DNA from 4 places in the Yokenella regensburgei genome. Region 2 is predicted to be linked to each of the others. Evidence: predicted binding sites of a transcription regulator. Region 2 holds the regulator's gene; each other region holds the start of a gene.
What was found. Region 2 encodes CRP, which controls carbon source genes, mostly activating them, when cyclic AMP is high. Its sites were predicted from a motif close to ATGTGANNNNNNTCACAT; they were not measured.
Positions count from the first base shown of each region.

Region 1: a site for CRP is predicted at 4,341-4,358, ahead of bhsA (multiple stress resistance protein BhsA). Genes of this name have one in related genera too.
Region 3: a site for CRP is predicted at 5,241-5,258, ahead of focA (formate transporter FocA). Genes of this name have one in related genera too.
Region 4: a site for CRP is predicted at 4,202-4,219, ahead of C7387_RS19150 (PTS mannitol transporter subunit IICBA). Genes of this name have one in related genera too.

Region 1 is NZ_RBIZ01000003.1:1,738,338-1,746,443, forward strand. It holds gene mfd (transcription-repair coupling factor) at 1-2,807, shown strand, start outside; gene ldtC (L,D-transpeptidase LdtC) at 2,947-3,912, shown strand; gene bhsA (multiple stress resistance protein BhsA) at 4,012-4,269, opposite strand; gene C7387_RS08565 (TetR/AcrR family transcriptional regulator) at 4,517-5,152, shown strand; gene C7387_RS08570 (glycine zipper 2TM domain-containing protein) at 5,213-5,752, opposite strand; gene C7387_RS08575 (NAD(P)/FAD-dependent oxidoreductase) at 5,958-7,262, opposite strand; gene ycfP (alpha/beta hydrolase YcfP) at 7,499-8,041, opposite strand; gene nagZ (beta-N-acetylhexosaminidase) at 8,080-8,106, opposite strand, start outside.
Region 2 is NZ_RBIZ01000006.1:13,278-21,383, forward strand. It holds gene C7387_RS18155 (YheU family protein) at 1-183, shown strand, start outside; gene C7387_RS18160 (phosphoribulokinase) at 219-1,088, shown strand; gene C7387_RS18165 (OsmC family protein) at 1,140-1,544, opposite strand; gene crp (cAMP-activated global transcriptional regulator CRP) at 1,848-2,480, shown strand; gene C7387_RS18175 (YccS/YhfK family putative transporter) at 2,535-4,622, shown strand; gene argD (bifunctional acetylornithine/succinyldiaminopimelate transaminase) at 4,612-5,832, opposite strand; gene pabA (aminodeoxychorismate synthase component 2) at 5,917-6,480, opposite strand; gene C7387_RS18190 (putative adenosine monophosphate-protein transferase Fic) at 6,511-7,113, opposite strand; gene C7387_RS18195 (YhfG family protein) at 7,103-7,270, opposite strand; gene ppiA (peptidylprolyl isomerase A) at 7,375-7,947, opposite strand.
Region 3 is NZ_RBIZ01000003.1:1,920,434-1,928,539, forward strand. It holds gene cmk ((d)CMP kinase) at 1-236, opposite strand, end outside; gene aroA (3-phosphoshikimate 1-carboxyvinyltransferase) at 423-1,706, opposite strand; gene serC (3-phosphoserine/phosphohydroxythreonine transaminase) at 1,777-2,862, opposite strand; gene ycaO (30S ribosomal protein S12 methylthiotransferase accessory factor YcaO) at 3,151-4,917, shown strand; gene focA (formate transporter FocA) at 5,317-6,174, shown strand; gene pflB (formate C-acetyltransferase) at 6,226-8,106, shown strand, end outside.
Region 4 is NZ_RBIZ01000006.1:242,129-250,234, reverse strand. It holds gene C7387_RS19165 (YibL family ribosome-associated protein) at 1-237, opposite strand, end outside; gene mtlR (mannitol operon repressor MtlR) at 296-883, opposite strand; gene mtlD (mannitol-1-phosphate 5-dehydrogenase) at 883-2,031, opposite strand; gene C7387_RS19150 (PTS mannitol transporter subunit IICBA) at 2,141-4,057, opposite strand; gene C7387_RS19140 (DUF3302 domain-containing protein) at 4,592-4,954, shown strand; gene C7387_RS19135 (HlyD family secretion protein) at 4,957-6,093, shown strand; gene C7387_RS19130 (glutathione S-transferase) at 6,333-6,941, shown strand; gene selA (L-seryl-tRNA(Sec) selenium transferase) at 7,040-8,106, shown strand, end outside.

The sequences.
Region 1 (8,106 bases), on a different contig from region 2:
CGCATGAGTTCCCGACCGACAAGGCCGCCATCGAACTGTTCCGAAGCTCATGGCGCGATCGCTTCGACGTAAAACGCGAAGCCGAGCATATTTATCAGCAGGTGAGCAAAGGCACCCTGCCCGCCGGGATTGAGTACTGGCAGCCGCTGTTCTTCAGCGAGCCGTTACCCCCGCTCTTTAGCTACTTCCCGGCCAATACGCTGCTGGTCAGCACCGGCGATCCTGAAGCCAGCGCCGAGCGCTTCCAGAATGAAGCCCAGGCGCGCTTTGAAAACCGTGGCGTTGACCCGATGCGCCCGCTGCTGCCGCCAGAGCTGCTGTGGCTGCGCACCGATGCCCTGTTCAGCGAGCTGAAAAAATGGCCGCGCGTCCAGCTCAAAACCGAGCATCTGCCTGCGAAAGCCGCCAACCAGAACCTGGGCTACCAGAAGCTGCCGGATCTCGCGGTGCAGGCACAGCAAAAAGCCCCGCTCGACAGCCTGCGCCAGTTCCTTGAGTCATTCAGCGGCCCGGTGATTTTCTCGGTAGAGAGCGAAGGTCGTCGTGAGGCGCTCGGTGAGCTGTTGGCGCGCATTAAGCTCGCCCCGAAACGCATTCTGCGGCTCGAAGAGGCCACCGGCAACGGGCGCTACCTGCTGCTGGGCTCCGCCGAGCATGGCTACATCGATACCCAACGCCAGCGGGCGCTTATCTGCGAAAGCGACCTGCTGGGCGAACGCGTGGCGCGTCGTCGTCAGGACAGCCGCCGTACCATCAACCCGGATACCCTGATCCGTAACCTGGCCGAGCTGCACACTGGACAGCCGGTGGTGCATCTGGAGCACGGCGTCGGGCGCTATGCCGGGCTGACCACGTTAGAAGCGGGCGGTATCAAGGGTGAGTATCTGATGCTGACCTACGCCGGCGATGCCAAACTGTACGTGCCGGTGTCGTCGCTGCACCTGATAAGCCGCTACGCCGGTGGCGCGGAAGACAACGCGCCGCTGCACAAACTTGGCAGCGACGCCTGGTCGCGGGCGCGGCAGAAAGCCGCCGAGAAAGTGCGTGACGTTGCCGCCGAGCTGCTCGACATCTATGCCCAACGCGCCGCCAAAACCGGTTTTGGCTTTAAGCACGATCGCGAACAGTACCAGCTTTTCTGCGACAGCTTCCCGTTTGAAACCACCCCGGATCAGGCCCAGGCCATTAACGCCGTGCTGAGCGACATGTGTCAGCCGCTGGCGATGGACAGACTGGTCTGTGGCGATGTGGGCTTCGGTAAAACCGAAGTGGCGATGCGCGCCGCCTTCCTCGCCGTGGAAAACAACAAACAGGTGGCAGTACTGGTGCCCACGACCCTGCTGGCACAGCAGCACTTTGACAACTTCCGTGACCGCTTCGCCAACTGGCCGGTGCGCATCGAAATGCTGTCGCGTTTTCGCAGTGCAAAAGAGCAAACCCAGATTCTGGAGCAGGCGTCCGTTGGCAAAATCGATATTCTGATTGGTACCCACAAACTCCTGCAAAGCGACGTGAAGTGGAAAGATCTCGGCCTGCTGATTGTCGACGAAGAGCACCGCTTCGGCGTGCGCCATAAAGAGCGTATTAAAGCGATGCGTTCTGACGTGGATATCCTGACTCTCACCGCCACGCCAATTCCGCGAACCCTCAATATGGCGATGAGTGGTATGCGTGACCTTTCCATCATTGCTACGCCACCGGCGCGTCGTCTGGCGGTAAAAACCTTTGTTCGCGAGTACGACAATCTGGTAGTACGCGAGGCCATTCTGCGTGAAGTGCTGCGCGGTGGTCAGGTCTATTACCTGTTCAACGATGTGGAAAACATCCAGAAAGCGGCGGACCGGCTGGCCGAACTGGTGCCAGAGGCGCGAATTGCCATCGGTCACGGCCAGATGCGCGAACGCGAGCTGGAGCGGGTGATGAACGATTTCCACCACCAGCGTTTCAACGTACTGGTGTGTACCACCATCATTGAAACCGGGATCGACATCCCTACCGCCAACACCATTATCATCGAGCGTGCCGACCACTTCGGTTTGGCGCAGCTCCACCAGCTGCGCGGACGCGTGGGCCGTTCGCACCACCAGGCCTACGCCTGGCTGCTGACCCCGCATCCGAAAGCGATGACCACCGATGCGCAAAAACGTCTTGAGGCCATTGCCTCACTGGAAGATTTAGGCGCCGGTTTTGCTCTCGCGACCCATGACCTTGAAATTCGCGGAGCCGGGGAACTGCTCGGCGAAGATCAAAGTGGTTCCATGGAGACCATCGGCTTCTCGCTGTATATGGAACTGCTCGAAAACGCCGTTGACGCACTGAAGGCGGGACGCGAGCCGTCGCTCGAAGATCTCACCAGCCAGCAAACTGAAGTGGAACTGCGTATGCCGTCGCTGCTGCCGGACGACTTCATTCCGGACGTTAACACCCGTCTGTCGTTTTATAAGCGCATCGCCAGCGCCAAAAGTGAGAACGAGCTGGAAGAGATAAAAGTGGAGCTTATCGATCGCTTCGGCCTGCTGCCGGATGCTGCGCGCAATCTGCTCGACATCGCCCACTTGCGCCAACAGGCGCAGAAGCTTGGGATCCGTAAGCTCGAAGGTAACGAAAAAGGCGGCGTGATTGAGTTCAACGAGAAGAACCACGTCAACCCGGCGTGGCTGATTGGCCTGCTGCAGAAACAGCCGCAGCATTTCCGCCTCGATGGCCCGACGCGTCTTAAATTTATTCAGGAACTTGCTGAACGTAAAACCCGCATGGACTGGGTGCGCCAGTTCATGCGGCAGTTAGAAGAAAACGCCATCGCCTGACCCCTGCCCGGCGGCCATCCGCCGCCGGGTAGCGTTTCGCGCAATACTTTACAAACTCTTTGCAATCCCTCGAAACATAAAGACACGTGCTGACGCCATAATGGTGCTTTAACTTTAATCACCGCATGGATATTCAGTGATGATCAATATTTCGCGTTATTCGCGCTGGTTTAGCGGATTTGCGCTCGCCGCAACCGTGGCGCTCGCACTTCCTGCGCAGGCGAACACCTGGCCTCTCCCCCCTTCCGGCAGCCGTCTGGTCGGTGAAAACCGCATTCATGTCGTCGAGAATAACGGCGGCTCACTGGAGTCCATCGCCAAGAAATACAACGTAGGATTCCTTGCCCTGCTGCAGGCGAACCCGGGCGTTGACCCTTACGTCCCCCGTGCCGGGAGCGTGCTGACCATTCCGCTGCAAACGATCCTTCCCGACGAGCCGCGTCAGGGTATCGTTATTAACCTCGCGGAGCTGCGTCTGTACTACTACCCGCCGGGGAAAAATGAGGTCACCGTTTACCCGATTGGTATCGGCCAGCTGGGTGGCGACACGTTGACACCAACGATGGTGACAACGGTCTCTGACAAACGCGCCAACCCAACCTGGACGCCAACCGCCAACATCCGTGCCCGTTATAAAGCCCAGGGCATTGACCTGCCGGTGGTTGTGCCGGCCGGGCCGGACAACCCGATGGGCCACCATGCCATTCGCCTGGCAGCGTTCGGCGGCGTGTATCTGCTGCACGGTACCAACGCCGATTTCGGCATCGGTATGCGCGTAAGCTCCGGCTGTATCCGCCTGCGCGACGGCGATATCGAGACGTTATTCCGCGTTATTCAGCCGGGCACTAAGGTCAACATCATCAACACCCCGATTAAGGCCACAATAGAGCCCGGCGGTGAACGCCTGGTTGAAGTGCACCAGCCGCTGTCAAAACAGATTAATGACGATCCGCAGGTGCTGCCTATCACCCTCAACGGCGGGATGCAGCAATTTAAGGACAGCCCGCAGACCAACGCCGAGGTCATGAGCAAAGTGATGGAAGCACGTTCCGGCATGCCGGTTAACGTCACGCGTCATGCGGTGGCCACTGCGCAGCAAATGTAATCCTGATCTTAAGCCATGAAAAAAGCCCCGCTTCACTGAAGCGGGGCTTTTCCCGTTTTATAGCAGTGGCAGTGCTATAGCATAAACAACGGGTAAAACTTATTTGTAGATAACCGCAGTCCCGTGCAGGTTGTTAGGACCGGTTACAGAGGTAATACGGAACGATTTTGCGCCCATCGCGTCAGCCTGCTGTGCCAGCTGATCTTCCAGAGAACCCAGGTTAGTCCCGGCAGTGGCGGAAATAGTACCCACTTTATGTTGGTCAGCCGGAGTAGACTGAACTTCCACCGCAGCGAAGCTTGCGAATGACAGTGAACTCAGAACAGCAGCAGCGATAAGAGTTTTAACGTTTTTCATGATTTTATGACCTGTGCAGATGAATTTATTGGGTCGTTATGATTAACTTAACGATCGATAGACAAATCATAATGTGATCTACATCACACGTCAATATTATTTTATAACGATCGTTATAATAAATAAATTATCTATAATTTTCATGAGGATATGTTTTTATTTTTTTATGCAAAACAGCGCTGGTGACTGTTAAGAAATATTTTTATAATGGTCTCTCACCACACCACCCACGAGGTACAACGGCACCATGACAACTGACGTTCAAAGTTGCACAAAAAAAAGCCGTGGCCGTCCGAAAGTGTTCGACAGGGAAGCGGCGCTCGACAAGGCCATGACACTCTTCTGGCAGCACGGCTATGAAGCCACATCGCTTGCCGATCTGGTTGAAGCGACCGGAGCGAAAGCCCCGACGCTGTACGCCGAATTTGTAAATAAAGAAGGGTTATTCCGCGCAGTACTCGACCGCTACATTTCGCGCTTTGCCGCGAAGCATGAAGCGCAGCTGTTTTGCGAAGAAAAATCGGTTGAACTGGCGTTGAGAGATTACTTCACCGCCGTCGCCACCTGCTTTAGCAGCAAAGAGACGCCAGCGGGCTGTTTTATGATTAACACCTCCGCGTCACTGGCAGCTTCCTCAAATGAGATTGCCAGAACGCTGAAATCGCGCCATGCGATGCAGGAGCAGACGCTGCAGCAGTTCCTGACCCAACGTCAGCAGCGTGGAGAGATCCCGGCTGAAAAGGATATCAATGCCCTGGCGCAGTTCCTGAGCTGTATTCTGCAGGGGATGTCTATCAGCGCGCGTGAAGGTGCAAGCCTTGAGGTATTGATGCAAATCACCAACACCACCCTGCGCCTGTGGCCGGAAATGCTGAAGCTCTGAGTATAAAAAAAGCCCCTCAGCCTGAGCGATTGAGGGGCTAAATATAAGAAAACTACTTTTTTAGACTTTGTTATTCAGAACCAGCTGACCATTCCCATCGAGCGGAATTTGCGTGCCAGGATCTTTATCCATACGGATTTTCCCCTGCTGGTCGCCAATCTTGTAGGTCACATCGTAACCCAGCATTTTTTCTGACTTGTCATATACCGTCTTGCAGCGCTGCTGCGTCGTGGTATAGGTGTCGTTGTCCTGCATCGCGCCCTGCACCTGGTTACCGGCATATCCGCCACCCAGTGCACCGACTACGGTTGCAACATCACGACCACGACCACCGCCGAACTGGTGACCAATCACCCCACCCGCCACGGCACCCAGCACAGAGCCGGCGATACGGTTCTCATCCTGCACCGGGCGACGATGGGTCACCGCTACGTTGCGGCACTCCTGGCGCGGCGTTTTCACGGTTTCTTTAATCGGTTTTGATGAAACTACCTGTGCGTACTGCGGACCACGTTCAAAAACGTTCAGACTGGCAACGGCGGCCACGCCCAACGCGGCTGCTACGCCAATCCCTATACCCGCTAACATTGATTTATTCACGGGAGTTCCTCCTTCTGTTGCTGTTATAAACAATTTTGCAGGCAGAAGTGGGGACAGGCAAATCAGACAGGGGATGAAAAGTGCGGGATCGTCCGGCAAATCGCGCTGATTCGGAAGACTCTTAAGCGATAACGCCATTAATCCGACGGATATGCTGCGAAGAAGCGGACCCGGGAAATCCCGGATCCGCCCTGAGAGGTCAAACTTAGTGCAGTTTCAGACGCGGACGGATCACACGGTTGATACTGCCAACCAGCATCATCAGGCCGGTTTTGAAGTAGCCATGCAGCGCAATCTGGTGCATACGGTACAAAGAGATGTACACCATACGCGCGATACGCCCTTCCACCATCATCGAGCCGCGCATCAGGTTACCCATCAGGCTACCAACGGTGGAGTAGTTAGAGAGCGATACCAGAGAGCCGTGGTCTTTATATGCATACGGCTTCAGTGCTTTGCCCTTCATCTGCGCCAGAATATTGTTCAGCGCGCAGGTCGCCATCTGGTGGGCTGCCTGAGCACGCGGAGGCACAAAACCGCCTTCCGGACGCGCGCAGGAGGCGCAGTCGCCGATGGCGTAAATATCCGCATCGCGGGTGGTCTGCAGCGTTGGCTCCACCACCAGCTGGTTGATACGGTTGGTCTCAAGACCGCCTATCTCTTTCATGAAGTCTGGCGCTTTGATCCCTGCCGCCCAGACCATCAGATCCGCTTTGATGTATTCGCCGTCTTTGGTATGCAGACCGCCTTCGTCGGCGCTGGTCACCATGGTCTGAGTCAGTACGCGAACGCCCATTTTGGTGAGTTCGTTATGCGCTGCGCCGGAAATACGCGGCGGCAGTGCAGGTAAAATACGTTCCCCGGCTTCCACCAGCGTGACGTTCAGCGCTTCGTTGGTCAGCCCTTTGTAACCGTAGCTGTGCAGCTGTTTTACCGCGTTATGCAGTTCAGCAGACAGCTCGACGCCGGTCGCCCCACCGCCAACGATGGCAATATTCACTTTGCCGTTGGCCCCCAGATTACTGGAGTGTTTCAGGAACAGATTCAGCATTTCCTGGTGGAAACGGCGCGCCTGATGCGGGTTATCGAGGAAGATGCAGTTCTCTTTCACGCCCGGGGTGTTGAAATCGTTTGAGGTACTGCCCAGCGCCATCACCAGCGTGTCGTACGGCAGCTTACGCTCCGGTACCAGCAGCTCACCTTTACTGTCGCGGATCTCTGCCAGGGTGATCGTTTTGCTTTCGCGGTTGATGTCCATCACGGAACCCAGCTGGAACTGGAAGTGATGGTTGCGCGCATGCGCCAGATAGCTTAACGCGTCTACACCTTCGTCCAGTGAACCGGTTGCCACTTCATGCAGCAATGGTTTCCACAGATGACTGTGGTTGCGATCTACCAGCGTAATCTTCGCCTTTTTGCCACGGCCGAGCTTTCTTCCCAGTTGGGTAGCAAGCTCCAGTCCACCAGCACCGCCGCCGACAATCACTATTTTTTTCAATGGCGTAGTCACGTGACCCCCTCAAAATATTAACCAATTGTTAATTAAAAGTTATTAAAATAGCCTTTAATTAACAACAAGTTACCTACGCGAAACCATTCAGCAGCACGGAGAATAACACGCCAGGTGCATTGGTCATACCAAAATTGATGTGAATCAAGTTTTACCGCTGCAAAGTTGAGCAAGTATAGCGTTTTGAGGGAGAAAACGAGGGCCCGGCAGATGACGTCTACCGGGCGGAGGGCCTGTCAGCCCAGGGTTTTGAAGGCTTTAATGCGTTGCAGGTGCGGCGAGATATTCTTGAATTTATGGGTCTGCTCTTCGTCCCAGATTATCTCGTAGTAGTGATGCAGCAGTTCTGCCGAACGTTGGCTGTTGAGCGCTTCATCCTGACGGGAGAGGATCACCAGGCAGCGATCACGATTTTTCTCGCGAAAGTTGTTCACGCACTTGGTGGCAATATCCGCATACTCTTCCGGACGATCGATTTTGCCTTCCATATTTTCATTCGGGTACAGGTTTGGGTTAAACATCACCTGGCGAATGTCACAGAGAAAACCGATGCGTTCTGCCCAATAGCCGCCTAAGCCAACGCCGCAGATCAACGGGCGATCGTCCACGTTAAGCTGGAGCATTTTGTCGACTTCTTTCAGAAGGTGTTGCATATCATGCTTAGGATGGCGCGTGCTGTAGCTTATCAGGCGCACATCCGGGTCGATAAACTGCAGTTGCAGCACTTTCTCATGATTGCCCGGGCTGTTTGAATCAAAACCGTGTAAATAAATAATCATCACGTCCTCACAACACTTCCGATCCCGATGCGGGAGAATTAACGATCCGCTTTTTGCTCCTGCCA
Region 2 (8,106 bases):
CTCGAAAACCTGATCGAAAGTTTTGTCTTGCGCGAAGGCACCGACTATGGTGAACATGAACGTTCATTAAAAGATAAGGTCGCCGACGTTAAACAACAGCTGCAAAGCGGTGAGGCCGTGCTGGTGTGGTCCGAACTGCACGAGACCGTCAATATTATGTCGCGCAAGCAGTTTAACGGCTGACCCTCCATCACCATTGACTCAGGGAGCTGTTCGCTATGTCGGCCAAACACCCGGTTATTGCAGTCACGGGCTCCAGCGGTGCCGGAACCACAACCACCAGCCTCGCATTTCGTAAGATTTTCTCCCAGCTCAAGCTCCGCGCCGCGGAGGTTGAGGGCGACAGCTTTCATCGCTACACGCGGCCGGAAATGGATATGGCTATCCGTAAGGCGCGCGACCTGGGAAAGCACATCAGCTATTTTGGCCCGGAAGCCAATGACTTTAGCCTGCTCGAACAAACCTTCCACGAGTACGGCCTGAGCGGTAAAGGCCAGTCGCGTAAATACCTGCATACCTATGATGAAGCGGTCCCCTGGGACCAGGTGCCAGGCACCTTCACGCCGTGGCAGCCGTTGCCCGAACCTACCGACGTCTTGTTCTATGAAGGCCTGCACGGCGGCGTAGTGACAAAGGATCAGGATGTCGCCCGTCATGTCGATCTGCTGGTCGGCGTGGTGCCCATCGTCAACCTTGAGTGGATCCAAAAGCTGGTGCGCGACACCGGCGAGCGCGGTCATTCGCGTGAGGCAGTGATGGATTCCGTGGTGCGCTCAATGGAGGACTACATCAACTTCATTACTCCGCAGTTTTCCCGCACCCACATTAACTTCCAGCGCGTCCCGACCGTCGATACCTCGAACCCGTTTGCCGCAAAAGGGATTCCTTCGCTTGATGAGAGCTTCGTGGTCATTCATTTCCGTAATCTGGCGGGAATCGACTACCCATGGCTGTTGGCTATGCTGCAGGGCTCGTTCATTTCACATATGAATACTCTGGTGGTACCGGGCGGGAAAATGGGGCTGGCGATGGAGCTGATCATGGCGCCGTTGGTACAGCGAATCATGGAAGGGAAAAAAATCGGATAAACCTCACCCCTCTTCCGCCGGGAAGGGGGTGAGTGACCACCCGTATTAACATCAGCCTTCAACAACCTCATAGGAATGCGTGATGTTGACGGCTTTTTCCAGCATCAATGCCACCGAGCAATACTTCTCAGCAGACAGATCCACCGCGCGAGAGACGGTTGCATCTTTCAGATCTTTACCGGTCACGATGAAGTGCAGATTGATGTGGGTGAACAGGCGCGGAGCCTCATCACGGCGCTCAGAAGTCAGCTTCACTTCACAATCCGTCACGGCCTGGCGGCCTTTTTGCAGAATAGAGACCACGTCGATGGCGCTGCATCCGCCCGCCGCCATCAGCACCATTTCCATCGGGCTTGGTGCTTTATCTCCAGAGTTGCCATCCATCAAAATCTGATGACCCGAAGCCGACTCACCAAGGAAGGTTAACCCTTCAACCCATTTCACACGCGCTTGCATATTTTTTAACTCCTGAGTTGCAATTTTCTTCACAGATTACGCGCACATAACATTTCTCGCAATGGAAGGCGACGTGCATCATGCTGAAGCGAGACACCAGGAGACATGCGGCGAAAGCTATGCTAAAACATTCGGGATGCAACAGTGTTACATTGATAAATGACATGTCTGCAGAGGACATCACATAAGGCTGCTGAATATACCGTCAGCCCACTTCCCAGGTAGCGGGAAGAATTCGATTGCAACCCAGGGGCAGAAAGACTAATGCCGCTGGAGACAGCTTATAACAGAGGATAATCGCGCATGGTGCTTGGCAAACCGCAAACAGACCCGACTCTCGAATGGTTCTTGTCTCATTGCCACATTCATAAGTACCCGTCGAAGAGCACGCTTATTCACCAGGGTGAAAAAGCAGAAACGTTGTATTACATCGTGAAAGGCTCCGTGGCTGTACTCATCAAGGATGAAGAAGGTAAAGAGATGATCCTCTCTTACCTCAACCAGGGCGATTTCATCGGTGAATTAGGCCTGTTTGAAGAAGGCCAGGAACGTAGCGCCTGGGTGCGTGCTAAAACGGCTTGTGAAGTCGCTGAAATTTCATACAAAAAATTCCGTCAGCTGATCCAGGTAAACCCGGACATCCTGATGCGTCTCTCTTCTCAGATGGCTCGCCGTCTGCAGGTAACGTCTGAGAAAGTGGGCAACCTCGCCTTCCTGGACGTAACGGGCCGCATCGCGCAGACGCTGCTGAACCTGGCGAAACAGCCGGACGCCATGACTCACCCGGACGGGATGCAGATCAAAATCACTCGTCAGGAAATCGGTCAGATCGTGGGCTGCTCCCGTGAAACCGTGGGTCGTATTCTGAAAATGCTGGAAGATCAGAATCTGATCTCCGCACACGGTAAAACCATCGTGGTTTACGGTACCCGCTAAATCATGCCAGACGGCGCGCAACCTACCTCGCGCGCCGTTTTTGTTTTATCACCCATGTGGCGCAGGCTTATCTATCACCCGGAAGTTAACTACGCACTGCGGCAAACGCTGGTGTTGTGTCTTCCTGTGGCTGTGGGTCTGATTCTCGGCCATCTCCAGCAGGGTCTGCTGTTCTCCCTCGTTCCTGCCTGCTGCAACATTGCCGGCCTCGACACGCCGCATAAACGCTTTTTTAAACGCCTGGTCGTCGGCGGCACGCTGTTTGCCGTTTGCAGCCTGATAGTCCAGCTCCTGCTGGCAAAAGACATCCCCCTGCCGCTCATCCTGACCGGCTTGACGATGATACTTGGCGTGACGGCTGAGATTAGCGCCCTGCACGCCCGCCTGCTGCCCGCGTCGCTGATTGCCTCCATCTTCACCCTAAGCCTGGCTGGAAATATGCCGGTCTGGCAGCCGCTGCTGCTGTATGCGCTGGGTACTCTGTGGTACGGGCTCTTTAACTGGTTCTGGTTCTGGATGTGGAAAGAGCAGCCGCTGCGTGAATCCCTGAGCCTGCTGTATCGCCAGCTTGCCGACTACTGTGAAGCGAAGTACAGCCTGCTTACCCAGCACACCGACCCGACCACCGCGCTGCCGCCGCTGCTCAACCGCCAGCAAAAAGCGGTCGATCTGATAAGCCAGTGTTACCAGCAATTGCACATGCTGGCAGCCAACAAAAATCGCGATTACAAACGGCTGCTGCGGGTATTCCAGATGGGGCTCGATTTACAAGAGCATATCTCCGTCAGCCTGCATCAGCCGGAAGAGGTGCAGAAACTGGTGGAGCGCAGCCACGCCGAAGCGGTTATCCGCTGGAATGCCCAGACCATTGCAGCGCGGCTGCGCGAGCTTGCTGACGATATTCTTTATCACCGCTACCCGCACCGCTTCACGATGGATAAGCAGCTTGGCGCGCTGGAGAAAATCGCACGCCAGCATCCGGACAATCCGGTAGGCCAGTTCTGCGCCTGGCATTTCAGCCGTATCGCGCGCGTTCTTCGCACCCAGCGCCCGCTCTACCCTCGTAATCTGATGGCTGACAAAGAGCGTCGCCTGCCGGTTATTCCGGCACTGAGAAGCTATCTGTCGCTGAAGTCGTCGGCGCTGCGCAGCGCCGCACGTATCAGCGTGATGCTGAGCATCGCGAGCCTGATGGGTGCCGCCCTGCACCTGCCAAAACCGTACTGGATCCTGATGACCATCCTGCTGGTCACCCAGAACGGTTATGGCGCGACGCGGGTGAGGATCGTCCACCGTGCAATCGGTACCCTCGCCGGACTGGTGATTGTGGGAAGTACCCTGCACTTCCACGTCCCGGAAGGCTATACGCTAAGTGCGATGCTCATCATCACGCTGGTCAGCTATCTGATTATTCGTAAGAACTACGGTTGGGCGACGGTGGGCTTTACGGTGACCGCGGTATACACCATCCAGCTTCTGACCCTGAACGGTGAGCAGTTTATTGTCGCTCGCTTCATCGATACCATCATTGGCTGTCTGATAGCCTTCGGCGGCATGGTGTGGCTGTGGCCACAGTGGCAGACCGGCCTGCTACGTAAAAACGCCCAGGATGCGCTGGAGGCCGATCAGGAAGCCATTCGCTTGATCCTGAGCGACGATCCGCAGGCACCGGCGCTCGCCTACCAGCGAATGCGGGTCAATCAGGCGCACAATGCGCTGTTCAACTCGCTCAATCAGGCCATGCACGAGCCCGGTTTTAACACTCAATATCTGGAAGATATGAAACTGTGGGTAACCCATAGCCAGTTTATCGTCGAGCACATCAATGCCATGACGACGCTTGCCCGCGAGCATAACTGCCTGACGCCAGAGCTGACCGAACGTTATCTGCAATCCTGTGAAATTGCACTGCAGCGTTGTCAACAGCGACTGGAATATGATGAGCCAGGAAGCAGCGGGGAGACGAATATCATGGAATCACAGGATATGCTGTCCCACGAGCCGTCGAGCACCATGGAACAGCAATTTCAGCGCGTACTGGGGCATCTTAGCGCCATGTACACCATTTCGTCAGTGGCCTGGCGCCAGCGACCGCATCACGGTATCTGGCTGACCCGACGACTGAGTAAAGCTAGCCGTTAACGATAGCCTTCACCGCTTCAGCGAAGCGCGCCATCCCTTCGGTGATATCCGCCTCTTCCACCACCAACGATGGGGCAAAGCGCATCACGTCCGGCCCGGCGTTGAGCACCATCACCCCCGCACGCGCCGCAGCGTGCAGGAAATCACGGGCGCGGCCTTTGTACTGCGGTTTCAGCTGCGCGCCAATCAGCAGCCCCATGCCGCGAATGTCGCTGAATACATCAAAGCGGGCATCGATTTGCTGCAATTGCTGCACAAATAGTTCTCGCTTCGCCTTCACCCCGTTGAGCACCTCCGGGGTGTTGATAACATCGAATGCGGCTTCCGCAACCGCGCAGGCTAGCGGATTCCCGCCATAGGTTGAACCGTGGCTCCCCACGTGGAAGGCGCTGGCAATGTCTTCGGTAGTCAGCATCGCGCTCACCGGGAATCCGCCGCCTAACGCTTTGGCGCTGGTTAAAATATCCGGCGTCACGCCGTAATGCTGATAGGCAAACAGCGAGCCGGTGCGCCCCATGCCGCACTGCACTTCATCAAACACCAACAGCGCCTGATGTTTATCGCAAAGCTCACGCAGCCCCTGTAAAAACTCCGGCGTAGCCGCCGTCAGACCGCCTTCGCCCTGAATTGGCTCTACCACCACCGCGCAGGTGTGATCATCCATCACCGCCGCGACAGCATGAAGATCGTTAAACGGCACATGGATAATATCGGCCGGCTTCGGGCCAAAGCCGTCGGAGTATTTTGGTTGTCCGCCAACGGACACCGTAAACAGCGAACGACCATGGAACGCGTTATGGAAGGCAATGATTTTGCTTTTGTAAGGGCTGTGGCGTGTGGCAGCGTAATAGCGCGCCAGCTTGAAGGCGGTTTCGTTGGCTTCCGTTCCCGAGTTCATGAACACCACGCGTTCAGCGAAAGTGGCGTCAATAAGCTTACGTCCCAGGCGTAACGCTGGTTCATTAGTGAAGACGTTGCTGGTATGCCAGAGCATTTCCCCCTGAGCATGCAGCGCCGCCACCAGCGCCGGATGACAATGACCCAGCGCGGTCACAGCGATGCCGCCCGCAAAATCAACATACTCGTTGCCCTGCTGATCCCACACGCGACTGCCTTTCCCTTTCACCGGGATAAATTCCGCGGGTGAATAAATTGGCACTATCACATCATCAAACGTCGCGCGGGTAATTGCAGGTTGTTCCGTTGCCATGTCTTGACCACCTTCTATGCAGCAGTGATTATGAGAATATAATCACGAAATATGCATAAAAAATCAGTTAATGGCAACCACTATTCAGCCATGCAGGAAATTCGCCAGAAGCTGATGCCCCTGCTCGCTGAGGATACTTTCCGGATGGAACTGAACCCCTTCCAGTGCCCATTCGCGGTGTCGAATACCCATGATTTCACCGGTGTCACTTTGCGCCGTGACGTCAAAACAGGCAGGCAGCGTGGCGGGATCGATCACCAGTGAGTGATAGCGGGTCACGGTCAACGGGTTGTTCAGACCCCGGAACACCCCCTGCCCGGTGTGAGTAACGGGTGACGTTTTGCCGTGCATGACCTTTGCCGCCCGCACGATGGTTGCACCAAAGACCTGAGCCAGCGCCTGGTGTCCAAGGCACACGCCAAGAATGGGGAGTTTTCCGGCATAATGACGAATGACGTCGAGAGAAATTCCGGACTCATCCGGGGTACAGGGCCCCGGAGAGATAACGATTTTTTCCGGCGCCAGGCGGTCAATCTCTGCCAGAGTTATTTCATCGTTTCGCTTCACCACCACCTCGGCCCCCAGCTCGCAAAAGTACTGGTACAGGTTCCAGGTGAACGAATCGTAGTTATCAATCAGCAGAATCATGGCGGCTCCAGAACAAAAATCCGCTCTATTCTACTCAGATTCCCGCGCTTCGCTTACTACTTTGCTGAAGATGGCGCTAAGTGCGCGCAAATCTCCCATCGCGCCGCTCTGGTTCGCCTGCGCCCAGACGTCAGGCTCGATCCCTCGCCAGTCGAGCAGATACCCGGCATGCAGCGCCAGCTGCTCGAAGAAGATCCGCTGCGCAATGCCATTACCGATCCGGAAAGGATGCAGCACATTGATTTCACAATAGTAGTGACTCAGGCGAGAAATAAAATCACTACGCCCCAGCCCGGCGAGATACGCTTCCTCCTCAAGATGCTTCATCAGCGCATTGCCCTCTTTCTCGATATAAGCAAAGTGGCAGAAGCGGGTGTCCCCCTGGTAAATATCCACCTGGCGAAATGCGCCAGCCCAGTCAAAAACATCCTGGTAAAGATGATGGTGAATGGCGCAGAGGTGCGGCAAACCACGAGCGGGCGGGCCCAGCGCTAAAGTCGCCGCGCGCAGTGAGGTCAGCTCATACGCCGCCTGCTCCAGGCGCTGCGTCTGGTGAATACCCAGTCGGTTGCGCATGACATTCAGGCCAGGGTACAGGTAGGGATCGCGATCATCACCGTATTTATCGCTCATAGTGCCTCCTGAGTTCCTCAAGACGCGCTACCACCTGCGCATTTTCAAGAACGACCAGCGGCACATCAACGCCCTCCAGACGACGGCTGGCCTGAAAATTCGCGTTACGGCTCTGCACCCAGAGGTGCGATTTTTGCTTATCGGTGAGTTTTTGCATGATGGCCTCCCTGAGAGTCCCGCATTTGCCACAAGTATAAGCAGCAATTGACGGTTACGCAGAAAGGCCACAGAAGCGCGGGAGGTAACCCGCGCAAGGAGTGATTACGGCAGGACCTTCGCAGACAGGATAACGACAGGTTTTGTCGGGACATTCTGGTAAGGACCGACGTTATGGCTCTGCACCTGAGAGATTTTATCCGCCACGTCCATGCCTTTCACCACTTTACCAAATACCGCGTAGCCAAAGTCACGCTGGCCGTGGTCGAGGAAGGCATTGTCAGCAACGTTGATGAAGAACTGGCTGGTTGCGCTGTCCTGATCTGCAGTACGCGCCATCGCGATGGTGCCACGGGTGTTACGCAGTCCATTATCCGCTTCGTTTTTAATCGGTGGGTTTGGCTGCTTCTGCTGCATCTGCTCGTTAAAGCCGCCGCCCTGAATCATGAAACCCGGGATCACACGATGGAAAGTGGTGTTGTTATAAAAACCATTATTCACGTAATCCAGGAAGTTTTTCACCGAAATCGGCGCCTTCTGGCTGTTCAGTTCCAGCTCAATGTTCCCCGCGGAGGTCGTCAGCAGTACATGCGGGTCGCCCTTTGCTGCCAGAGCCGCAGGAGAAACAGCTGAGAATGCGAAGACGACAGCGACCGCCGCCAGTGTTGATTTGAGCATGAGAATTCCTTAACGGGTGCAGTAAAAAGAACGAGTGCCTTGATTCTAAAGAGGCTTCCAGACACAGGCCAGAGGTTTACTTAATTTTACGAATTTGAAACAGATGTAACCAGTCGCAGCCCGGTTTTATCAGGCTAAAAAACGTGATTGTGATCACGA
Region 3 (8,106 bases), on a different contig from region 2:
TCCAGGTTGCCGTCGGTCGACACAAATCGCACGTCCAGGTGAGCGGCTAACGGAACCAGAGCCTCTTCTGAAGCCACATCAACGTGATGATGTAACGCCGCCAGCGCCAGCACGCGATAAATAGCGCCTGAGTCTAACAGATGCCACTGCAACGCTTCCGCCATGGCCTTGCACAGCGTGCCTTTACCTGCACCGCTGGGCCCATCAATGGTGATTACCGGGGCAATTGCCGTCATCTTTTTCTCCTTCAGCAAGGCGTAGTTACATAGACGCCGCGCATTATACCCGCCAAAGCGTCAGACCGTTACTGTTGAGTGACAAATGCAGAAAGCCTGAAGTTGATTGTAGAATAAATGTACAGACAGGAGGTCAGGAATCGTCAATCTGCGCCGCCGCTTGTGCAACGGCGCAGACGATAGTTATCAGGCAGGAGTACTAATACGGGCCAGCTGTTCGAAATAGTCCGGGAAGGTTTTCGCCGTACATTTCGGATCAAGAATGGTGACCGGGGTATCAGACAGCGCCACCAGTGAGAAGCACATCGCCATTCGGTGATCGTTATAGGTGCCGATTTCAGCAAAGGTCAGATGCGCGGGTGGCGTCACGCGAATGTAATCTTCGCCCTCTTCCACTTCAGCACCGACTTTGCGCAGCTCGGTCGCCATCGCAAACAGGCGGTCGGTCTCTTTTACCCGCCAGTTGTAGATATTACGCAGCGTGGTGGTGCCTTTGGCAAACAGCGCCGCGGTGGCGATGGTCATGGCCGCATCCGGGATATGGTTCATGTCCATGTCGATGGCGTTCAGTTCACCACGAGTACAGGCAATAAAATCATCACCCCAGGTGATAGTCGCGCCCATTTTCTCCAGCACGTCGGCGAAGCGGATATCGCCCTGCACGCTGTGACGGCCAATACCGGTCACTTTAACAGTGCCGCCTTTAATCGCGCCCGCCGCGAGGAAATAGGAAGCCGAGGATGCATCCCCTTCCACCAGATACGCGCCCGGAGACTGGTATTGCTGACCGCCACGCACCACAAAACGTTGGTAGTCGTGGTTTTCTACCTCCACACCGAAGGTTTTCATCAGGTGCAGCGTGATGTCGATATACGGTTTGGAAACCAGATCGCCTTTAATCGCAATAATGGTGTCCTGCGGGGCCAGCGGTGCCGTCATCAGCAGTGCGGTGAGGAACTGGCTGGAAACGCTGCCATCCACCTCTACCTGACCGCCGCTAAAACCACCGCGCAGACGCAGTGGCGGATAATGTTCCTGCTCGAGATAGTCAATCTGTGCGCCCCCCTGGCGTAAAGCATCCACCAGATGGCCGATCGGACGCTCTTTCATACGCGGTTCACCGGTCAGCACCACGTCGTTCTCACCCAGGCACAGTGCCGCCGCCAGTGGACGCATGGCGGTACCGGCGTTACCGAGAAACAGTTCAGGCGCCCCGGTCGCCTGCAGCGGACCGCCGTTGCCGGTCACTTCACAGCGGGTACGGTCGGCAGAAAGGGTGTAGTGAACCCCCAGCGTGCTCAGCGCATTCAGCATATGGCGTACGTCGTCGCTGTCCAGAAGATTGGTCAACACAGTAGTACCGTTGGCAAGAGCCGCCAGCAGCAGGGCGCGGTTTGACACGCTCTTCGAACCCGGCAGATTGATGGTGCCATCTACACGTGCGATGGGTTGTAACGTCAGGGATTCCATGTAACTCAACTCTCAAAAATACGTCAGTAAAACCCCGCAGCAACACTGCGGGGGTGAAGAAAGGTCAATATCAGCCGCGGCGGCGCTCGAAGTCCTGCATAAATTCTGTCAGCGTCTGCACGCCTTCCAGCGGCATTGCGTTATAGATAGAGGCGCGCATACCGCCCACGACACGGTGGCCTTTCAGCGCGTGCAGACCGGCGGCAAACGACTCTTCGAGGAACAGCTTGTCGAGGTTGCTGTCGGCCAGCTGGAACGGTACGTTCATGCGCGAGCGGTTGCTTGCAGCCACATCGTTGCGGTAGAAATCGCTACGGTCAATAACGCCGTACAGCAGTTCTGCTTTTTTCTGGTTAACCGCATCCATCGCCGCCACACCGCCCTGCTTTTTCAGCCATTTGAACACCAGACCTGCCAGATACCAGGCGAAGGTCGGCGGCGTGTTGAACATCGAGTCGTTTTCACTCAGCACGGTGTAATCGAGAATAGACGGGCAGGCAACGTGGGCTTTACCGAGCAGATCTTCACGCACGATAACCAGCGTCAGCCCTGCCGGGCCGATGTTTTTCTGCGCACCGGCGTAGATTACGCCATAGCGATTAACATCAATCGGGTGCGACAAGATGGTCGAGGAGAAATCGGCAGTGACAATGGCGTTGCCAAAGTCCGGAGTTTCGTTGATGGCAATGCCATCAATGGTTTCATTCGGGCAGTAGTGCAGGTATGCCGCGTTGTCGCTAAGCTGCCATTCGCTCATCGGCTTAACGGCACGCAGACCCTCTACGGTCACTTTGGCGTCGATCACGTTTGGCGTGCAGTATTTTCTGGCTTCTTTTACCGCGCTCGCCGCCCAGTAGCCCGCATCAACGTAGTCCGCCGTGGTTTTGTCGCCCAGCAGGTTCAGCGGGATACCGGCAAACTGACCGCGGCCGCCGCCGTGGCAGAATAAGACTTTGTAGTTTGAGGGGATATTCAGCAGGTCGCGGAAATCTTTTTCCGCTTCTTCCGCTACCTGGATAAATTCTTTGCCACGATGGCTGATTTCCATCACCGAGGTGCCTAAACCCTGCCAGTCACAAAGTTCCTGTTGCGCGAGTTTTAGTACATCCGCCGGAAGCATTGCCGGACCTGAACTGAAATTAAAGACCTGAGCCATTTCCCCTCACCACGCTTATCGCTGTAAAAAATCCTGTGGCTATCGGTTTTATCATTCAGTGACACGCGCCGCAATGGCTAATAGCGACCACCGGAAAATTGCGTCCCCGGTCACACAATACAATCTGCCGGTCCTTCGTCATAAAACAGACATATTTGCTGTTCGCCCCGCCTTCTTGCTGTTCTGACTGGCGCATTTTTTTATTTTCTCTGCCCCTCTGCTGACGATAGCGCCCGTCACGCAAAACCCGTATCATTGCGCGCTTTACGTACGAAAAAAGTGACTGCCATGACCCAAACCTTTATTCCCGGCAAAGATGCCGCGCTGGAAGACTCCATCGCTCGATTCCAGCAAAAACTGCTCGATCTGGGCTTTGATATTGAAGAAGCCTCATGGCTGAACCCGGTACCGAACGTCTGGTCGGTACATATCCGCGACAAAGCCTGCTCCCTGTGCTTTACCAACGGCAAAGGTGCAACGAAAAAAGCCGCGCTGGCATCAGCGCTGGGCGAATACTTTGAGCGTCTCTCCACCAACTATTTCTTCGCCGACTTCTGGCTGGGTGAAACCATCGCAAATGGCCCGTTCGTGCATTATCCCAACGAGAAGTGGTTCCCGCTGACCGACGATGACGAAGTGCCGGAAGGCCTGCTCGATAGCCGCCTGCGCGCATTCTACGATCCTGATAACCAGCTGACTTCCAGCATGCTGGTCGATCTGCAGTCCGGTAACGACGAACGTGGGATCTGCGGCCTGCCGTTCACCCGCCAGTCCGATCAGCAGACTATCTATATCCCGATGAATATCGTTGGCAACCTGTACGTGTCTAACGGCATGTCCGCAGGCAACACCGCCAACGAAGCGCGCGTGCAGGGCCTGTCTGAGGTCTTCGAGCGCCACATCAAAAACCGTATTATCGCTGAAAGCATCAGCCTGCCGGAAATTCCGGCTGACGTGCTGGCTCGCTACCCGGGCGTTGTTGAATCTATCAAAACCCTGGAAGCCGAAGGATTCCCGATCTTTGCCTACGACGGCTCGCTCGGCGGCAAATACCCGGTTATCTGCGTTGTCCTGTTCAACCCGGCGAACGGTACCTGTTTCGCTTCCTTCGGTGCTCACCCGGACTTCGGCGTTGCGCTTGAACGTACCGTAACCGAGCTGCTGCAGGGTCGTGGCCTGAAGGACCTGGACGTATTCACCCCACCAACCTTCGATGATGAAGAAGTGGCTGAACATGCCAACCTCGAAACCCACTTCATCGACTCCAGCGGTTCTATCTCCTGGGATCTGTTCAAGCAGGACGCCGACTATCCGTTCGTTGACTGGAACTTCTCCGGCACGACCCAAGAAGAGTTCGCCACCCTGATGGCCATCTTCAATGCAGAAGATAAAGAAGTGTACATCGCCGACTACGAGCACCTGGGCGTCTACGCTTGCCGCATCCTCGTACCGGGTATGTCTGATATCTATCCGGCAGAAGACCTGTGGCTTGCCAACAACAACATGGGCAGCCATCTGCGCGAAACTCTGCTGGCCCTGCCGGGCAGCGAGTGGAGTAAAGAAGAGTATCTGGCGCTTATCGAGCAACTGGACGAAGAAGGTCACGATGACTTCACCCGTATCCGCGAACTGCTGGGTCTGGCAACCGGGAAAGACAACGGCTGGTATACCCTGCGTGTCGGTGAGTTGAAAGCTATGCTGGCGCTGGCCGGTGGCGATCTGGAGCAGGCACTTATCTGGACCGAGTGGACGATGGAGTTTAACGCCTCCATCTTTAGCGCAGAGCGCGCTAACTACTATCGCTGCCTGCAAACCCTGTTGCTGCTGGCACAGGAAGAAGAGCGCGAGCCGCTGCAGTACCTGAACGCCTTTGTTCGCATGTACGGTGCAGATACGGTAGAGGCAGCCAGTGCAGCCCTGAGCGGTGAAGCGCCGTTCTACGGTCTGCAGCCGGTCGATGGCGATCTGCATGCCTTCCCGGCACACCAGTCGCTGCTTAACGCCTATGAGAAACTGCAGCGTGCGAAAGCCGCTTACTGGAAAAAAGATCGATAAAGACCATACTGCGCGTAGGCGTAACGTTTAGTCTGATATATATTACGGGGCCAATTATTGGCCCCGTTTTTTATTTCAGAGGTAACTTACATTAAATTGTAATAATTAGGTTAAACACAGGTAAATTATATTATTGTTTAATTTCTATTGATGTTAATTTAAATGGTAAATTACTCCATTTTAATTAACTGAATCAGAGGTGGTTACAAAGAAAATTCAACTCAATTTGCAATATTTAAAAATTATTTTTATTTTGATAATCAAAAAGTTACGCCGCTATCGCTGAAAAACCATGCGATCTGCGGGCCTATAAGCCAGGCGAGATATGATCTACGTCAAATTCTCTTCTATAATGCTTTGTTAGTATCTCGTCGCCGACTTAATAAAGAGAGAGTTAGTGTGAAAGCTGACAACCCTTTTGATCTATTACTTCCTGCTGCGATGGCAAAAGTTGCCGAAGAAGCAGGCGTCTATAAAGCGACGAAACAGCCGCTGAAAACGTTTTACCTGGCCATCACTGCGGGTGTTTTCATCTCTATCGCGTTTGTCTTCTATATCACTGCCACTACCGGTACCGCGTCAATGCCCTTTGGGATTGCGAAACTGATAGGTGGTATCTGCTTCTCACTCGGTTTGATCCTTTGCGTCATCTGCGGCGCTGACCTCTTCACCTCGACGGTACTTATCGTGGTGGCTAAAGCCAGCGGTCGAATCACATGGTGCCAACTGGCGCGTAACTGGTTTAACGTCTATGTTGGAAACCTGATTGGCGCGTTACTTTTCGTGTTGCTGATGTGGCTTTCTGGCGAGTATATGACCGCCAACGGTGGATGGGGACTCAACGTCCTGCAGACCGCCGATCACAAAATGCACCATACATTTATTGAAGCCGTTGCGCTGGGCATTCTTGCTAACCTGATGGTTTGCCTTGCAGTCTGGATGAGCTACTCTGGTCGTAGCCTGATGGACAAAGCAATGATCATGGTTCTGCCTGTCGCGATGTTTGTCGCCAGCGGCTTTGAGCACAGTATTGCAAACATGTTCATGATCCCGATGGGTATTGTGATCCGTCATTTTGCAAGCCCGGAGTTTTGGACCGCCATCGGTTCAAGCCCGGAGAGTTTTTCTCACCTGACTGTGATGAACTTCATCACTGATAACCTGATTCCGGTGACAATCGGTAACATTATCGGCGGTGGTTTGTTAGTTGGGTTGACATACTGGGTCATTTATCTGCGTGGTGATGACCATCATTAATGGTTGTTCGACGCAGTAAATTCAGAATCCACTTAAGAAGGTAGGTAATATATGTCCGAGCTTAATGAAAAATTAGCCACAGCGTGGGAAGGTTTTGCGAAGGGTGACTGGCAGAAAGAAGTCAACGTTCGTGACTTTATCCAGAAAAACTACACCCCGTACGAAGGTGACGAATCCTTCCTGGCAGGCGCTACTGACGCAACCACAACGCTGTGGGACAAAGTCATGGAAGGCGTTAAACTGGAAAACCGCACTCACGCGCCAGTTGATTTCGACACTTCCGTTGCCTCTACGATTACCTCTCACGACGCGGGCTACATCAACAAAGCCCTGGAGAAAATCGTCGGTCTGCAGACTGAAGCTCCGCTGAAACGTGCGATCATCCCGTTCGGTGGTATCAAAATGGTTGAAGGTTCCTGCAAAGCGTACAACCGCGAGCTGGACCCGGCACTGAAAAAAATCTTCACCGAGTACCGTAAAACTCACAACCAGGGCGTATTTGATGTTTACACCAAAGACATCCTGAACTGCCGTAAGTCTGGTGTTCTGACCGGTCTGCCGGATGCGTACGGCCGTGGTCGTATCATCGGTGACTACCGTCGCGTTGCACTGTACGGTATCGATTTCCTGCTGAAAGACAAATATGCACAGTTCGTTTCTCTGCAGTCCGATCTGGAAAACGGTGTAAACCTGGAAGCGACTATCCGTCTGCGTGAAGAGATCGCTGAACAGCACCGTGCGCTGGGTCAGATTAAAGAGATGGCAGCTAAATACGGCTACGACATCTCTGCTCCGGCAACCAATGCTCAGGAAGCTATCCAGTGGACTTACTTCGGCTACCTGGCTGCGGTTAAATCTCAGAACGGCGCTGCAATGTCCTTCGGTCGCGTATCCACCTTCCTGGATGCTTACATCGAACGTGATATCAAAGCGGGCAAAATCACAGAGCAAGACGCTCAGGAAATGATTGACCACCTGGTCATGAAACTGCGTATGGTTCGCTTCCTGCGTACCCCTGAGTACGATGAGCTGTTCTCTGGTGACCCGATCTGGGCAACTGAATCTATCGGCGGTATGGGCGTTGACGGCCGTACTCTGGTCACTAAAAACAGCTTCCGCTTCCTGAACACCCTGTACACCATGGGTCCTTCTCCGGAGCCGAACATCACCGTTCTGTGGTCTGAAAAACTGCCGCTGAACTTCAAGAAATTCGCCGCTAAAGTGTCCATCGACACCTCTTCTCTGCAGTACGAGAACGATGACCTGATGCGTCCGGACTTCAACAACGATGACTACGCTATCGCTTGCTGCGTAAGCCCGATGATCGTTGGTAAGCAAATGCAGTTCTTCGGTGCTCGTGCAAACCTGGCGAAAACCATGCTGTATGCAATCAACGGCGGCGTTGATGAAAAACTGAAAATGCAGGTTGGTCCGAAATCTGAGCCGATCAAAGGCGACGTTCTGAACTTCGACGAAGTGATGGACCGCATGGATCACTTCATGGACTGGCTGGCTAAACAGTACGTCACTGCGCTGAACGTGATTCACTACATGCACGATAAGTACAGCTACGAAGCATCTCTGATGGCGCTGCACGACCGTGACGTTATCCGTACCATGGCTTGCGGTATCGCGGGTCTGTCCGTTGCGGCTGACTCCCTGTCTGCTATCAAGTACGCGAAAGTTAAACCGGTTCGTGACGAAGACGGTCTGGCTGTCGACTTCGAAATCGAAGGCGAATACCCGCAGTTCGGTAACAACGACTCCCGTGTTGATGACATGGCGGTTGACCTGGTAGAACGTTTCATGAAGAAAATTCAGAAACTGACCATGTACCGTAACGCTATCCCGACTCAGTCTGTTCTGACCATCACCTCTAACGTGGTTTATGGTAAGAAAACCGGTAACACCCCAGACGGTCGTCGTGCTGGC
Region 4 (8,106 bases), 230 kb from region 2:
TTTTTTGGTAATGGCACGGCGGAACGGCAACTTCTGTAATTTTTGCGCTTCTTTGCTCAGCTTCTGGCTATGAACGTCACGCAGGCGAGCGATCTCAGCTTCGATAGTCGCTTTTTCTTTTTCCAGTTCGGCATACTTTTCAGCGCCTTCAACCAGAGACATATCGGCCTGCTGGTGGCGAATGGCATCAAGGCGATCGCTCAGACGCTTGATTTCGTTCTTTTCGATTTCTTTCATGACAATTAACTCTAAAAACGCGGGAGATAACGGCAAGGATACACGATTGTGGGCGGGCTTACTTCTGAAACGCTTTTTTTAAGCTGATTCGGGAAATCAGCTCAGTCAGGGAAAGAACCATGGTGGAACGAACGACCTGCTGGTAGCGCTGCTTTTGCATCGCCAGTAGCTCGGGGTCGCTGTTGTCCAGTAGCGGCGTTGGGGGCAGTGCGGTAACGCAGTGCAGTTCGCCGAAGGGGCCGAGAATTTCGTCATCGGTAAACGCGTAGTCACTACCGTCGTGATTCAGCTCTTCACGCAATGCCATCAGCAGCTCAGCGTCTTCATACTCGGCGCGGCTAATCATTCCCAGGCCGTAGATGAGCTTCAGACGCACGGAAAGCTCGCCCAGCGGCCCGTCGCCGTCAAGCAACGGTTCCACAGCATATTTCACCGCATAATCGTCTTTGCGAAACACCTGAAGCACCAGAATATTCACGGCCTCGGTCAGCAGCTCCACGGCGGCTATCAGGAAACCGCGTACGGTTTTGCCAGCATTCAGACGTTCAAGCACACGGTTTTCAAAGGCCTGCGTTTCTTCCATTATTGCCTGCATATCTGACAACTTTATCAATGGGCGCGGATAGCTCCGCGCCAGTTCTGCCATCATTTGGTTGCGTTGTATGCGTTAACCGCCTCCGCCACCACGTCGCTATTTGCCTCAAGCCCGGATACCTGCGCGAGTGCCGCCTGTGGGCCTTTCTCGGTGATGAGTTGTGCCAGCTCCTGTGCCTGCGGGTCCTCTTTGCTGCGGTAATGCATCGCAGCGGCAATGCCTTTCACCAGGTTCACGTGTGGCAGACCATATTCCAGCGTACCCAAAAGCGGTTTGATAAGACGGTCGCCTGCGCTCAATTTACGCAGCGGCTGACGGCCTACACGTTCAACGTCATCTTTCAGATACGGGTTTTCAAAGCGACCGAGGATTTTCTGGATATAGGCGGCGTGTTTTGCCGGATCAAAACCATAACGCTTGATAAGTACCGCACCGCTCTCTTCCATCGCTCCTTTTACCACTGCCCGAATTTTTTCATCGAGAATGGCGTCACGGATTGTCTGATGCCCGGTCTGCTGTCCGAGGTACGCGGTTATAGCATGGCCGGTGTTCAGCGTGAAGAGCTTACGTTCGACAAATGCCATCAGGTTATCAGTTAATTCCATTCCCGGAATTTCCGGAAGAGTGCCTTTAAACTGAGTTTTGTCGACAATCCACTCGCTGAAGGTTTCCACGGTAACTTCCAGCGGATCGTGAGTGGCAGAAGCCGATGGCGGAACAATGCGGTCAACGGCGGAATCAACGAAGCCAACGTGCGCTTCTACCCAGGCTTTATCTTCATCAGCCAGCGCGTTCATGACGTGGCCTTTAAGCTGGGTCGTACCGCGCACCATGTTTTCGCAGGCGATGATGTTCAGCGGGGTATTCACACCCTGCGCTTTACGTTTAGCGAGGCCTTTGGCAATAGCGGGGGCGATGCGCTCCAGCACAACCGGACCGACGGCGGTGGTGACCAGATCGACTTCGGCAATCAGCTCGACCACTTCATCACCGATACTGCTGACGGCGTTGACGCCAGAGACGGTATCGACCTGCTCGTTTTCACCGACCACATGAACCTGATAGCTATGACGGGCATTCAGGGCGTCGAGCACCACCTGGTTTACATCGGCGAACGTCAGCGTTACGCCAGCATCTGCCAGCAGTTTGCCGATGAAGCCACGTCCGATATTACCTGCGCCAAAATGTAATGCTTTCATAGTATTAACCTTCAATCATGTTTTTTACCCGAGAGGGCTGGGGTGAGGGACCGCGTGATTTCCCCTCACCCTAGCCCTCTCCCCGCGAGGGGAGAGGGAACTAAGGGACTTATTTCTTACCGGACAGCAGTGCCAGGACTTCATCGACGCTGGTGGTGCTGGCCAGGCGCTCAATCACCGATTCATCATCCAGCGCATTGGTCAGACTGGTAATGACCTGGATGTGTTCGTTATTGCGTGCGGCAATACCAATCACCAGGCGGGCGATGTCGTCAGGCTCTTCACCGAAGTGCACACCCTGCGGATACTGGCAGAAGACCACACCGGTTTTCAGCACACGGTCTTTAGCTTCAACCGTGCCGTGCGGTACCGCGATGGACTCGCCCAGGTAGGTCGGGGTCAGTTTTTCACGGTCCAGCATCGCTTCGACATATTCCGGCTCAACGTAGCCGCCTTTCACTAACTGCTCACCGGCAAAGCGGATGGCTTCTTCTTTGGTCGCCGCATGACGGCCGAGGAAGATGTTTTCTGCACCCAGTTTGAACAGGTGGCTGTTGTCCGCATCGAAGCTGTCTTTCAGGCTATCGCGAACCTTTTCTTCGTTGTCGGTATGGCGCTGTGCTGCTACCAGACGCTCGGTCAGATTGGTGTAAAGACCGCTGTCGAGGAAGTTGGTCAGCGAAATGTGCTGTGCCTGCGGAACCTGGCGCATAGCGCGCTCGGTCAGATCACGGTGGGTGATGACCAGGTCAACATCCGGCGGCAGGCTGTTAATGGCGCTATTGGTGACGGAGATGTTGGTAAGACCCGCATCCTGCACTTTCTTACGCAGCACACCCGCACCCATGGCGCTTGAACCCATACCGGCGTCACAGGCCACGATAATTTTGCGCACGTGGCTCAGATCGTTGGTGACGTCGCCTGCGGCCAGCGGAGATGCTGCACCTTTGGATTCCGCTTTCATGTCGTGCATACGGCGAGTCGCGGCTTCGATATCGTCGTCTTCTTTAACCTTGCTGGTTTTCAGCAGGATAGCGGAAACCACGAAGGAAACGGCCATCGCAGCAACAATCGCAGTGATGTTCGCGAAGTAGGCACCTTTCGGCGTCATCGCCAGAACGGCAAGGATAGAACCCGGAGAAGCCGGAGAAACCAGACCACCGTTCAGGATAGTCAGGGTGAACACGCCGGTCATACCGCCGAGGATAACGGCGAGGATCAGACGCGGGTTCATCAGCACGTACGGGAAGTAGATTTCGTGGATACCGCCCAGGAAGTGGATGATTGCTGCACCGCCCGCAGACTGCTTAGCACTACCGCGACCGAAGAACATGTACGCCAGCAGAACGCCCATCCCCGGACCCGGGTTGGCTTCAATCAGGAAGAAGATAGATTTGCCAAGTTCATGCGACTGCTGGATACCCAGCGGCGAGAAGATGCCGTGGTTGATGGCGTTGTTGAGGAACAGGATTTTCGCCGGTTCAACAAAGATGGACGCCAGCGGCAGCATGTCGTGTGCCACCATGAAGTTAACGCCCGCAGCCAGCGCCTTGGACAGCACTTCTACGGTTGGGCCGATGCCTTTAAACGCCAGCATAGCGAGGATCATACCGATGATGCCGGCGGAGAAGTTATTCACCAGCATTTCGAAACCGGATTTGATCTTACCGTCAACTGCCGCATCGAATTTCTTAATGCAGTAGCCGCCCAGCGGACCGGCGATCATCGCACCGAGGAACATCGGCATATCTGCACCGACGATAACACCCATTGTGGTGATAGCACCGACCACGCCACCGCGATCGCCACCCACCAGACGACCACCGGTGAAACCGATCAGCAGCGGCAGGAGGTAGGTGATCATCGGGCCGACCAGCTTCGCCAGCGTTTCGTTCGGCAACCACCCTGTTGGAATGAATAATGCGGTGATAATACCCCACGCGATAAACGCGCCGATATTTGGCATCACCATGTTGCTGAGGAATCGACCAAAGCTTTGCACTTTGATCTTGATATCGGATGACATAAAAAACACCCCTTCTTATGTTTGCTGACGCGCAGGCCGGAAGCCCGAGGTTTTTTTGTTAATGTGGCGGCAGAGGTAGCCGGACCCTGTTGATATGGCGAAATCTGGCACTGAATCGTTCAACTGTCCAGCTAGCGCCAATTAATGTGATTTGCATCACGTTAATATAGGGTGGTAAGGATAAGTTTGCGTGATCAGCATCACAAAAGTGTTGTATGAAAAGCCACCGGCAGTACAGATTTAGCGCAAATTGGCAATTTAATGTGATTGGTATCACGTTGTTGCTGTGTGTGTTTGTTATGAATGCGTGATGAATATCACAAAATATTTTCATCTGAATTTGAGCAGATGTGATCTGCGACAGATTCTGGCACTGACATTTTACTTGCCAAAAAAAGCAACTTAAGACCAAAAAAAATATTTTTTTTGTGGTATGGCAAAAAACCTTAACAACAGTTATGTTCAAAACATCAGCCAGGGTGCATACGGCTGCCAGCATAAAAAAACTCTAAATAGCGTGAATACGAGGCAGGTATGTTTCTAAATTATTTCGCGTTGGGCGTGCTGATCTTCGTATTTTTGGTTCTGTTTTATGGGATCATCGCCATCCACGATATTCCCTACAACATGGCTAAGAAGCGCAACCATCCCCATGCCGATGCCATCCATACGGCGGGCTGGATTAGCCTGTTTACACTCCATGCCATTTGGCCGTTCTTGTGGATTTGGGCAACGCTCTACCAGCCTGAACGTGGCTGGGGCATGCAGTCACATGTCACTCCTACCGGAAAGGATCCAGACCCCGAGATTGCTGCACTGGCAGCGCGTATCAGCCAGTTGGAAAAAAGACTGGATCGGGAGAATAAAACCGATAACTCCACCTTTCCGGAGAATTAATCATGGATTTGTTGATTATCCTGACCTATGTGGCATTCGCCTGGGCCATCTTTAAAATATTCCGTATCCCGGTAAACCAATGGACGCTTGCTACCGCAACATTAGGGGGCGTGTTTATTGTTGCGGGACTTATCTTATTAATGAACTACAACCACCCGTACACCTTTTCTGCGCAGAAAGCGGTTATCTCGATCCCTATTACTCCGCAGGTGACAGGAATAGTGAGTGAGGTGACAGATAAACAAAACTCACTGATTAAGAAAGGTGAAGTGTTATTTAAATTAGATCCGACCCGCTATCAGGCGCGGGTCGATCGTCTGCAGGCCGACCTGGTGACGGCTATCCATAATACGGATGTATTGAGGGGACAACTGACCGAGGCTATCGCCAATACCCAACGGGTGGGTGCTGAACGTGACAGGCTGTACAAAGAGTACCAGCGTTATCTGCAGGGTAGCCGTGCCAAGGTTAACCCGTTCTCGGAAAGCGATATTGATAACGCCCGACAAAACTATCTGGCGCAGGATGCGATGGTGAAATCGTCGGTCGCGGAGCAGTCGCAGATTAAAAGCCAGCTCGACAGCATGGTCAACGGTGAGCAATCCCAAATTGTCAGCCTGCGTGCGCAGTTGACGGAAGCGCGTTACAACCTCGATCAGACGGTGATCCGCGCGCCGAGCAACGGCTATGCGACTCAGGTGCTGATCCGCCCGGGGACCTACGCCGCAGCACTGCCGCTGCGCCCGGTGATGGTGTTTATTCCGGAGCAAAAAAGACAGATTGTTGCGCAGTTCCGGCAAAACTCGCTGCTGCGTCTTAAGCCTGGTGATGAAGCCGAAGTGGTATTCAACGCCCTGCCAGGACAGGTTTTTGAAGGCAAGCTGACCACCATTCTTCCGGTAGTGCCTGGCGGCTCCTACCAGGCGCAGGGCTCGCTGCAGTCATTAACCGTGGTGCCCGGCACTGACGGCGTGCTGGCGCTGATTGAGCTTACACCAAACTCGGAGGTGGACGCGCTGCCGGACGGTATTTACGCCCAGGTGGCGGTCTATTCAGACCACTTTAGTCATGTTGCGGTGATGCGTAAAGTACTGCTGCGGATGACCAGCTGGATGCATTACCTGTATCTCGATCATTAATCTTTAATCAGGTTTTTACATTGCCTGCACCATACAAGGTTGTGCCCTACAATTGCACACGTCCCGAAGGGCTGAGGTCATTTTTAAGCATGGCTGTGTTGCTCACGACTCATTTGGGTCCCCAAACTTCGCCGTTCGCGCCTTGCCCTGCTTAAAAATGACTATCAGCGCCAAACGCGTGCAATTGTAGGGCGCAACCTATACCTTTGTGTATCTTCGTCGGTGACAAGGAGCAGGCAATGAAACTGATCGGCAGTTATACCAGTCCGTTTGTGCGCAAAATTTCGGTTCTCCTGCTGGAGAAAGGTATCCCCTTCGACTTCATCAACGAAATGCCCTACAACGCCGAAAACGGCGTGGCGCAATACAATCCCCTTGGCAAAGTGCCTGCTCTGTTAACCGACGACGGCGAGTGCTGGTATGACTCGCCGATTATCGCCCAGTATATTGAACTGTTAAACGTCGCCCCGGCGATGGTCCCCGTTGAGCCAAAAGCAGCGCTGAAGATGCGCCAACTCGAGTCGCTTGCCGACGGCATTATGGATGCTGGACTGGTCGCGGTTCGCGAACTGGCGCGCCCGGTGGCGCAGCAATCGCAGGATGAACAACTGCGCCAGCGGGAAAAGATTAGTCGCAGCCTCGACATGCTTGAGCATTACATCGCTGACGGTACGCTGAAGGCGGATGAGGTGAATCTTGCGACCATCGCGGTGGCCTGTGCGATTGGCTATCTCAACTTTCGCCGCATTGCCCCAGGCTGGTGCGCCACGCGCCCACACCTGGTCAAACTGGTCGAGACGCTGTTCCAGCGCGAAAGCTTTGCGCGCACAGAACCACCAAAGGCTTGATACCGGTTATGTCCGAGCGCGGCAACACGCAGTACAATTCCCCGCATGTCGTCACCCCTCTCCCGTCGGGAGGGGGCAACCCATAGCCAGGCCATTCCATGACAACCGAAAACCGTTCACTCTACAGCCAGCTTCCTGCCACCGATCGCCTGCTGCGCGATCCGACCTTTTCCTCGTTACTCGCTCGTTTCGGCCATAGCCGAATTGTCGACACGCTTCGCCTGATGCAGGACGAAGCCCGCGCGGCTATCCGCGATACGGGGGCGTTACCGCAGTGGTGTGAGGCCTGGGCGCAGGAAGTTGCTGCTCGCCTGGAGCAGGATGAGCAAAGCTCGCTGCGACCGGTATTTAACCTGACCGGCACGGTGCTGCATACCAACCTGGGACGCGCGCTACAGTCAGAGGCGGCGGTTGACGCGGTTGTGCAGGCGATGCGTTCGCCGGTGACGCTCGAATACAGTCTGGAAGGTGCCGGACGCGGTCATCGTGACCGGGCGCTGGCAGATTTGCTCTGTCGGCTGACCGGCGCAGAGGACGCCTGCATTGTAAACAACAATGCCGCGGCGGTACTGCTGATGCTGGCGGCAACCGCTGCCGGCAAAGAGGTGGTGGTATCACGCGGCGAGCTGGTGGAGATTGGCGGCGCATTCCGTATTCCCGACGTGATGCGCCAGGCCGGTTGTGTATTGCGTGAAGTGGGCACCACCAACCGCACCCACGCCTGGGATTACCGCGATGCGGTGAACGAAGATACGGGCATGTTGCTGAAGGTGCATACCAGCAACTACAGCATTGAAGGATTTACTAAATCGGTGGATGAAGCTGAACTGGCGGCGCTTGGCCGGGAGCTGAATGTGCCGGTGATGGCCGATCTCGGTAGCGGCACGCTGGTGGATTTTAGCCAGTACGGGCTGCCGAAAGAACCTATGCCGCAGGAAATGATAGCCGCAGGCGTGAGTCTGGTGAGTTTCTCCGGTGATAAGCTGCTGGGAGGACCGCAGGCCGGGATTATCGTCGGCAAGCGCGAGTGGATTGAGCGTCTGCAGCAGCACCCGCTAAAGCGTGCTCTGCGGGCAGACAAAATGACCCTGGCGGCGCTGGAAGCCACGCTGCGGCTCTATCTGCATCCGGAAACCCTGTGCCAGACGCTGCCAACGCTGCGTCT